One region of the Halomonas sp. DP8Y7-1 genome, then DNA from elsewhere that is predicted to be linked to it. Evidence: predicted binding sites of a transcription regulator. Region 1 holds the regulator's gene; each other region holds the start of a gene.
The links. The regulator PhoB, encoded in region 1, activates phosphate uptake and scavenging genes when phosphate is short. The targets are predictions, from matches to a motif close to TGTCATANNNNTGTCANA.
Positions count from the first base shown of each region.

Region 2: KUV41_RS01255 (UTRA domain-containing protein) is a predicted target of PhoB. The motif match lies at 1,391-1,408, and genes of this name have one in related genera.
Region 3: KUV41_RS13690 (DUF6482 family protein) is a predicted target of PhoB. The motif match lies at 2,002-2,019, and genes of this name have one in related genera.

Region 1 is NZ_JAHVIN010000014.1:135,030-138,260, reverse strand. It holds gene phoR (phosphate regulon sensor histidine kinase PhoR) at 1-1,090, opposite strand, end outside; gene phoB (phosphate regulon transcriptional regulator PhoB) at 1,180-1,869, opposite strand; gene ubiA (4-hydroxybenzoate octaprenyltransferase) at 1,981-2,874, opposite strand; gene KUV41_RS17485 (chorismate--pyruvate lyase family protein) at 3,109-3,231, opposite strand, start outside.
Region 2 is NZ_JAHVIN010000002.1:101,696-104,926, reverse strand. It holds gene KUV41_RS01265 (alkaline phosphatase family protein) at 1-12, opposite strand, end outside; gene KUV41_RS01260 (ABC transporter substrate-binding protein) at 129-1,205, opposite strand; gene KUV41_RS01255 (UTRA domain-containing protein) at 1,527-2,252, shown strand; gene KUV41_RS01250 (LysR family transcriptional regulator) at 2,261-3,163, opposite strand.
Region 3 is NZ_JAHVIN010000010.1:166,050-169,280, forward strand. It holds gene hrpB (ATP-dependent helicase HrpB) at 1-1,422, shown strand, start outside; gene KUV41_RS13690 (DUF6482 family protein) at 1,486-1,875, opposite strand; gene KUV41_RS13695 (glutaminase) at 2,435-3,231, shown strand, end outside.

The DNA of each region.
Region 1 (3,231 bases):
GGTCGATGCCGTCGCCGTCGTCCTCCACCTCAAGACAGGCGCCATCACCGTAGGCCCGCCAGCGTAGCTGGATACGTGCGCCATCGCCGGCATAGCGCACGGCATTGAAGGCCAGGTTGGAAATGGCACTGTGAATTTCCTTCTCACTGCCCTTGAGCCCACGCGGATCGTCGATGGACACCTCGATCTGCTGGCGCCCACCAGACAGCGCCTGTGCATCTCGCTTGACGGTCTGCAACAGAGTGGTGGGGTCGAGCCGCGTGTGGTCATCGCCGCCCTGATCGTTTTCCAGTCGCGACAGCAGCAGCAGATCATTGACCAGGTTCTGCATCCGACGGGTCTGGTTCTGCATCTGCGCCACCCCCTTGCCGAGCCGTTCGGGCAGCATGTCGGCCATGTCGCCGTAGGTCTCGAGATAGCCGGTCAGTACCGTCAGTGGCGTGCGCAGCTCATGGGAGACGTTGGCCACAAAGTCTCGGCGCATCTGTTCCAGGCGATGCAGGCGTGTGATATCGCGCGCCATGACCAGGCGTTCATCGTCACCGTACAGGGTGATCTGGAACTGCAGGATCATGTTCTCGTCGATGGGCGATGGCAGGCTCAGCGGCTCACGATAGTCCCGCTCGTTGAAATAGCCGACGAAGCGCGGATCACGCAGCAGGTTGGTGATATGTTGACCACGGTCCAGCGCCGGCTTCAGGCCTAGCATGCGCTCGGCAGAGCTGTTCCACCATTCGAGATCGCCATGGCGATCCAGCATGACCACACTGTCGCGCATCGCTTCAGAGGACTCCTGGATACGCTGAAGCGTTGAGCGCAGGCGTCGTTGGGTAATGCGCTGGCCCTTCTGGTAGCGATAGAGTCGATCAAACAGCTCGCCCCACAGACCGCTGGCGGTAGGAGGTTCCTGCTGGGGACGATGGGTCAGCCAGTCGTGCATGGCGTGCAGGTTGCGCAGATGATAGGCGAGACCAAGCGTCAGGCCCGCTCCGACGCCGACACTCGTCAAGGAAAAGGGCCAGCCCAGCAGGGCGCCGATGCCGACCAGCAGGGTCAAGCGCCAGACTTCTCGTCTCCACAGTCGACCCACGTCAGCTCCTGGCTCCGTTCACCTATGTCCTCCTGTCTGCCGCCAGCCGTACAGGCGCTATCAAGCCTGCGTGGAAGGGAGGCAAGACGTCACATCTTGGCCGAAAAACGGTAGCCGGTGCCGCGCACGGTCTGGATCAGCTGCTGATGTGGCTCGCCAAGGGCCTTTCGCAGGCGGCGAATGTGCACGTCGACGGTGCGTTCCTCGACGTAGACGTTGCCACCCCAGACCTGATCAAGCAACTGGCCGCGGGTGTAGGCGCGTTCCTGGTGGGTCATGAAAAACTGCAGCAGGCGGTATTCGGTGGGCCCCATGTCGAGCGACTTGCCGTCGACGCTGACGCGGTGGCTGACAGGATCGAGCTTGAGCCCGTCGACTTCCACCGGGTCTTCAACGCCGCGGGGAGTGGCACGACGCAGCACCGCTTTTAGACGGGCGACCAGTTCCCGGGGAGAGAACGGCTTGGTGATGTAGTCGTCTGCACCTGCTTCAAGCCCCTGAATCTTGTTGTCCTCCTCACCCTTGGCGGTGAGCAGGATGATCGGCAGCTCGGCGGTGGTTTCTTCCCGCTTGAGGCGGCGTGCCAGCTCGATGCCACTGGTTCCGGGCATCATCCAGTCCAGCAGCAGCAGGTCTGGCTGATCGTCCACGATAATCGCGTGAGCCGCCTGGGCATTGTCGGCCTCGAGGACCCGGTAGTCGGCCATTTCCAGAGCCACCGCGATCATTTCGCGGATGGGCGCTTCGTCGTCGACGATCAATACGGTCTTGGCTGTCATCCCGGGCCTCTTGTTCAGGGTCTTCCTATCAACGGTGACAGATGACACCACGTCAATGTGACATTTAGATGACATTGGCCGACCTGTCGAGCCCTCGTCAGCTCGACAGGGTCATCCCAGGTCGGGATAGAGACTCAGCGCCAGGCCGGCAAACAGCAGCAGGCCCGACCAGTGATTGTTGAGAAAGGCCTGGAAGCAGCGATCGCGATCACGCTCCTTGATGAGTTTCTGTTGGTGGATAAAGGTAGCCGCCATGGCCAGCCATCCCAGCCAATAGAAACCGCCGATATTCAGTAGAGCGCCCGCCCAGGCCAGCAGGCCCAGCGTTGCCAGCTGCAGCAGCGCGATGATGCGAGTGTCCCAGCGACCAAACAGCACTGCGGTCGACTTGATGCCGATCTTGAGATCATCGTCACGGTCCACCATGGCGTATTCGGTGTCATAGGCCACCGTCCACAGTACATTGGCGGTGAACAGGATCCAGCCGACCGTGGGTACCTCGCCCAGCACGGCACCGAATGCCATGGGAATCGCCCAGGAAAAGGCCGCCCCCAGCACCACCTGGGGAAAGTGGGTGTAGCGCTTCATGAAGGGATAGCTGGCGGCCAGCACGGCGCCGATCAGCGACAGCCATACGGTAAAGCCGTTGGTCAGCCATACCAGCACGAAGGCCGCTGTCAGCAGACCGACGAACAGGATCTTGGCTTCCTGCTCGCTGATACGCCCAGTCGCCAGAGGGCGGTGTTTGGTACGTTTGACGTGACCGTCGAAATGGCGGTCCGCATAGTCGTTGACGACACAGCCTGCTGCTCGCATCAGGTAGACGCCAGCGACAAAGATCAGCAGGGTGTCGCGGGCGGGAATGCCGTCCGCCGCTACCCACAGCGCCCACAGTGTTGGCCACATCAGCAGCCAAGTGCCGATGGGGCGATCCAGACGCATCAGCGCCAGGAAGTCGGGAATTCGGGCGAGGCGTCCGGGGGGACGCAGCAGGGAGCGGTCCATCGTGGTCTCTCGAGGGCTAGTGGAAAGTCGCTGTCACAGGCATCGTGGCGGGCACGCTTCAGTCGTGTCCGCATCCGCTGGTGTGGCGTTGAGCGTCGAAACAAGACGAGACAGTTCATCCATGGGTGTCGCCGGGAGCGACCATTTACTGCCAGGTCTGGTCAGCGCTTGTCGACATGACGGACCAAGCCTAGCGCGGGGAGACGGGCGTGACCAGTACAGCGCGGTCGCTGTCTAGCCTGGAGACGGGTCGAGTGACAGCGCCTCGGCCATGGCGGGCAGAAAGCTCTCTTGCACCAGCATCACCCAGCCCCCGTGGCAAAACAGAGAGCGCCGTTGCCAGATACCGCGGTATCC
Region 2 (3,231 bases), on a different contig from region 1:
AGGGTTTTGCATGATGACTCCTGGCCACCATCAGGGTGGCCCAAGCAACGCTTTCGTACCGCGGGCACCGAGAGCAGCGCTTGTTGGCGCTGCCGCCCGATGCCCAGGGGGGGAGGTAATTGGCGTGATTACTGCTGGTGGATCAATACGTCCGACTGCCACTGGCGCGGCAGCACCTTGGCGCTCTGTTCCCAGGCGGCGAAGTCCTGAATCGGGCGGGCGCTGGCGTACTGTTCGTTGGGCAGCAGCTTGGCGGCGATCTCGTCGGGCAGGGTCAGGTGCTCGGCGCGGATCGGGCGAGCGTAGCCCTCGGCCAGGTTGAACTGGCCTTCATCGGACAGGATGTATTCACGGGCCAGCTTGGCCGCATTGGGATGCTGGGCGTGTACATTGATGATGGTGGCGTAGCCTGAGGTGACAGAGGCGTCGGACGGGATCACCACCTCGAAGGCGTCACGGTCGATCTGGTCACGATAGTTCAAGGCGTTGAAGTCCCACAGCAGGGCCACTTCCACTTCGCCCTTCTCCAGGTTGGCGATGGACACGTCAGCCAGCGACAGGCGGCCCTGCTCGGCCAGCTCGGCGAACAGCTCGAGTCCCGGCGCCAGGTTGCCTTCGTCACCGCCTGCCGCGTAGGCGGCGGCCAGCACCGCATTGTTGGCCTGGGAGGCCTGGCCTACCGCGCCCACCGACACAGAGTAGTCACCTTCACGCAGATCAGCGAAGGAGCCCGGACGCTGGTCTTCGTCGACCAGGTTCTTGTTGATCATCAGGGCGATGGTGCCGGTGTAGCCGAGCATCCAGTGCCCATCCTCGTCCTTGGCCCAGTCAGGGATCTGGTCCCAGGTGGTGGGCTTGTAGGGCTGGGTCACGCCCTGCTGCACGGCGATGGGACCGAAGGCGAAGCCGACATCGCCGATGTCGGCGGTGGCATTCTCACCCTCAGCCTTGAACTTGGCGACTTCCTCGGCGGAACTCATGTCGGTGTCGCTGTGTGCCAGGCCGTAGACGCTGTCCAGGTCAGCCCAGGTGTCCTTCCAGTTGGCCCAGGTGTCGGGCATGCCGACGCTGTCGACGCGGCCTTCCTGCTTGGCGGCTTCGATCAGAGACTCAAGCTCGGCGGAGCTGGCTTGGGCAGCGGTGGACATCAGGCCAACGCAGGCCAGGGCGGTCAGGGTCGGGTAACGCAGAGAAGTGACGATCACGGGAGGGTCTCCGGGTCAGGGGGCGTGAAGGCGACGGAAACCGGTGTGCGTTTCTGGTCTAGATCAGTTTCCGTTGTGCCTAACCCTAAGGAGCCTTCATGACAGCGCCGTGTCAGTGTGATGGCAGTCTTGTCTCAATCCTTGGTTGGCGATGAAGCCTTCGGCAGATACTACGACGCCAGGAGTGTCACCACGATGTCATGGTGAAGTCACTAGACTGTGGCGTATGGCTCAATTGGTCTATACCAGCTGGATAGGTGTAGATCGATGAGCGTCATGTTCCTGGCATCATTTTTTCTCTTAATTCACATCGGTATGTGCATGGATCGATCGCTGCAAGAGCGCCTCAAACCGGTGCTGGCTGAGGCTCGAAGTGAGAAGGGGCGCCGGCTTCCCAGCGAGCGCGAGTTGATGACCCGCTTCGGGACAACGCGTATCACGTTGCGCGAAGCGCTCAATGCACTGGAGGCAGAAGGTCGGGTCTATCGCGAGAATCGGCGCGGCTGGTTCGTGTCGCCGCCACGGCTTCGCTATGACCTGCTGGCCTGCCTGCCGTTTCACGAGATGGTGCGCTCCCAGCAGCGCAGTGCCCGCACCCTGCTGCTAAGTGCCGAAGAGGTCATGGCCCCCGCAGTGGTCGCTCGGCGTTTGGGTATTGCCGAACACGCGCCGGTCTATCGAATCTGTCGTGCCCGGCTAGTGGACGAGCGTCGGGTGCTCTACGTCGAGCATCATCTACTGCCAAGCTGTTTTCCACAGATTCTCGAGTTCGATCTGGCGCGGGAGTCGCTGACCGAGCTTTACCGGCGCGAGTACGGCATCCGGGTTGGCCGGGTCAGCTATGAGCTTGGCACCTGCGTGCTGTCCAGCGCCGGCGCCGATGCGCTGAACGCCGTGCGAGGCAGTCCCGCCCAGCGCATTTCTCGCATCAATCATGACCAGAACGGCCGAGCCATCGACTGCGACGATGAGTACTGGCGTCACGACGCCATCGAGTTGACGCTGTCCGCCGCTCCCCAGGGGGGCGAGGCCATCCGCACGTCCTGATGACAGCGCTATACCGCCGGTGGCCGCTCTTCCAGCAGATGCCAAAGCGGTGCCGCGGCCCTCTGCTCGTCCCGATGCCGATAGCAGGCCACCACCAGCCGGGGCCCACCTAGCGTATCCAGTAGCGATACCAGCTTGCCGCTTTCCAGGTCCTCTTCGATCAGTCCGTGGGGAAGCCAGCCGATACCCAGTCCCGCCAGGGCGAGCTGGCGAATGCCGATGGTAAAGGCGGTCTCGCACACCAGCTCGATCTCGTAGCGGCGCTGGGCATCCAGCAGGTAGGGGGTCGCCAGCGCCTGGCCCAGAAAACTGTCGGTGTCGTAGCCGATCAGCGGCAGTCGTTGTCCCTGCTCCAGCGGGTGCAGCGGGCCGCCGTGATGATCCGGGGCGCACACCGGCAGCAGCCGTTCAGCACCCAGCGCGAGACGTTCGATGGTGGTGCTGTCGTCGAACAGGGGCGCCCCCTCGAGCTCGGAACACAGCAGCAGGTCGGCCTTGCCCTGCTCAAAGTCGCGAATGCATACGCTGCGGTCGGACGAGGTGATCTGCAGTCCGACCTCAGGCGCGTGATGACGCAAGTGGCGCAACAGCCGCGGCAGATAGCTGACGGTCAGGGTGTGCTGGGTGGTCAGGATGGCCCTGGGTCCCTGGCGGGCATCGCTTCGAAGACGACTGCGCATGGCATAGAGGCGGGCCAGCCACTCCCTGAGCTGAGGCTCGTAGGTACGCGCATGGGCAGTCAGCTCCAGCCGTGGGGAGCGCCTATCGATCAGTGCGACTCCCAGCCACTCCTCGAGTTGTCTGATGCGTCGCGAAAACGCCGGTTGGGTGACATGGCGTCGTTCCGCCGCCTGGGAGAAAGTCCCTGCCTCGATAAGCTCGAGAAAATCCTCTATCCACTCGATCTTCATTGGTGTTTTTGTCTGTTGTTGTGGCTGCCGGCCAGGCAGGAGTCGTGGCTATGCAAAAATTTAACAGC
Region 3 (3,231 bases), on a different contig from region 1:
CCGCCGGGGCGCGCCTCGCTGAAGGCCGGTCGCCAGCTGCTGCGACAGCTCGAGCTCAGTGATGAGCGGGATGGGCTGACGCCGCTGGGTCGTGCCGCTGGCCGTTGGCCCACATCGCCCCGTCTGGCGGGGATGTTGGAGCGGGCGAGCCAGCGTGACGAGGCCTCGCTGGCCCTTGCCTGCGCGCTAGCCGCCTGGCTTGAAGGGCGTCAGGGTAACGGCCGTCAGGTGGACCTCGAAGCGGTATTCGCCGAGTTACTCAATGACTCACGCCGAGACCCCCACTGGCAGCGAGAAGCCAAGCGGCTGTGTGCTCGCGCGGGTGTCTCGCTGTCTGCAGCGAAACGGGCGGGTGACGGCGCGCTGGCTCGCATGCTGTTGCACGCGTTTCCCGATCGGGTGGCTCAGCAGGTGGCGGCGGGGCGGTTTCGACTGCGCTCTGGCGGGCTGGTGACGTTGCCCCAGGATCAGCCCCTGGCCCATGCCCCCTGGCTAATCGCGGTGGAGCTTGACGGTCGCGCCCGGGAGGGCAGGCTGTATCGGGCAGTGCGCACCGATGAGTCGGCCCTGGTGGCCCAGTGGCCGATACTGTCCGAGTGGCGTGAACGGGTCGAATGGAACGCCGACGCGGGGCGCCTCGAGGCAGAACAGGTACGGGGTATCGACGCGCTGGTGCTGGCGCGCCGTCCGATGCAGGGCCCCCCAGGCCCCGCTGCCTGTCGTCAGGCGTTGCTGCAGGCCATCCACGACGCCGAACGCCTGCCGCTCAATGACGCCGCCGAGGCGCTGCGGCGGCGGGTGGCGTTGCTGCGTCAAAGCCACGATGGTCAGTGGCCTGCGCTGGACGATGAAACCTTGAAAGCTGAGCTGGACGAGTGGTTGGGGCCCCATCTGGAGGGACTGACGCGGATGGAGCAGGTGTATGCCTTGCCGTGGGAGCAGCTACTGCGCGAGCGCTTGCCCTGGCCGCTGGCCAGTCGTCTGGACGAATTGGCGCCGACCAGGTTGACGCTGCCCAGTGGCGACAGCGCTTCCCTGCGCTATGAATGCGAGGGATGGGTCGGGCAAGCCGCTGAGGCGAACCCGTCTCAACCGTCTTCTCAACACCTTGCGCAACAGCCAGATGATGGGTCTGGCGAGGCGTATCGTGTGGTGCCGGTGCTCGCCGCAAAACTCCAGGCGCTGTTCGGCTGGCAACAGACGCCACGGATCGCCGAAGGACGGGTGCCGGTGCGTGTCGAGTTGCTGTCCCCGGCCCGTCGCCCCCTCGCCACGACCATGGATCTCGCGAGCTTCTGGCGCAATGTCTATCCCGAGGTGCGCAAGGAGAACCGCGGTCGATATGCCAAGCACCCCTGGCCTGAGGATCCGCTGACGGCTCAGGCTACCTCGCTGACCAAGGCACGCCTGGGCAAGACGTGACGGCACCACCTGGCGGCTGACATTGGTGGGCAGGGCTAGAGGGCCCGATGGCCGCAGGAGCTGTCAATGGTGAGTGCTCAGGGCAATCCGCGTACCGTGGGCGATGACATCCGCCAAGGGCGCCGGGGACGTCGTCTGACCGACCATTTCGTCGGTGACCTCTGCCCAGGTCAGGGTGGCGTGGGTGAACCCCAGTGGAGCGAGAGTGCGACTGATCCACGCCGTACCGGTAAAACGCCAAGGGTCACCCGCGTCATCGACCAGCAGCGCCATCTGATCGTCGAGGTGAATCCTGACCAGATAAAAGCCCATATCGATGGAGTGGATCTCGATGGTGGGGGAACGGTCCGTCAGCGCCGTCAGGCCTGTCAGGGTCAGGGTGTCGGGAAGCGAGTGGACGGCGGATGTGGCGTCCGCGGGGAGATCGCTGGTGCGGTCCTCGGAGAATGGCATGATCGTCTCTCTCTGTGGGTGGCGTCGTGCGTAGGTGGCGTCGTGCGTGGCTGGCGTCTTGTGCGCGCCCGGCGTTGAGGTATCTCTCTTTTACTGTCGACCTGTTCCACTGTCGCCTGGCGATACTGTCCCGGCCTTGTCACGATGAAGGGCTCAGGGCTGGGCTGGTGGATGGCCATGGGTCAGATATAGGCTGTCAGCGACAGCCAATAATGGGATTCAAGTGATTTCTTGCATAGTATGTGTACAGGAAATGTACATGCCTGGTCGCATGGGCGCCACTCCGTCATCCACCCGGTAGCCACCAGATCGCCACCCGGCACGACCTTGATCACGGTCGCAAGAGAGCGCTGAGGCGTTGACAGTCGTGCGCCCTGTCGCCACCATCGCCGGCTTTGCCGAATCTGTCTTGCCTGGCGTTGCGAGAAGTGGCCTCGGTATCGACGTCTTGCGATCAAGCGCCATGTGATCACCAGCCCTGTCACCAAACGCCCAGTCACCACAAGCCCAGTCACCACAAGCCCAGTCACCACAAGCCCAGTCACCAAGAGTCATGCCCATGGGGAACACCCTGACGCCCAAGCAACTGCAATCACTGGTCGAGACCCTCGACCGCGAGGCTAGAGCCAGTGACCAGTGGGGCAACGTCGCCAGCTACATTCCCGAACTGGCGTGCATCGACCCCCAGCAGTTTGCCATCAGCATCTGTACCTGCGATGGGCGTGAATATCACGCAGGTGATGCCCACACCGGCTTCTCGATCCAGAGCGTCTCGAAGGTCTTCACCCTGGCCCTGGCGCTTGGGCGACTGGGGGCAGGCCTGTGGGAGCGCGTCGGGCGGGAGCCCTCCGGGCGTGCCTTCAACTCCATCGTCCAGCTGGAGATGGAAGACGGCATCCCGCGCAACCCGTTCATCAATGCCGGTGCCATTGTCACCACCGACGCAGTGCTCGGGCGCAACGCGCCTCGAGACACCCTGGGAGAGATTCTGCGCTTTCTGCGCGAAGCCTCCGGCGACGATGACATCCATATCAATGAGCAGGTGGCCCGCTCGGAACACGCCACCGGGGACCGCAACTTCTCGCTGGCCTATTTTTTGCGTTCCTGCGGCAACCTCACCAACGACTGTGACCGGGTGCTCGGCACCTATTTCCACCACTGTGCGATCGAGATGTCCACCGCCCAGCTGGCGCGGGCGACCCGATTTCTGTGCGGCGGCTTCGAAGGTCAGCGGATGATCGGTATCGAGCGGGTCAGGGCCATCAACGCGCTGATGATGACCTGTGGTCACTACGACGGCTCCGGCGACTTTGCCTATCGCGTCGGGTTTCCGGGCAAGAGCGGCGTCGGCGGTGG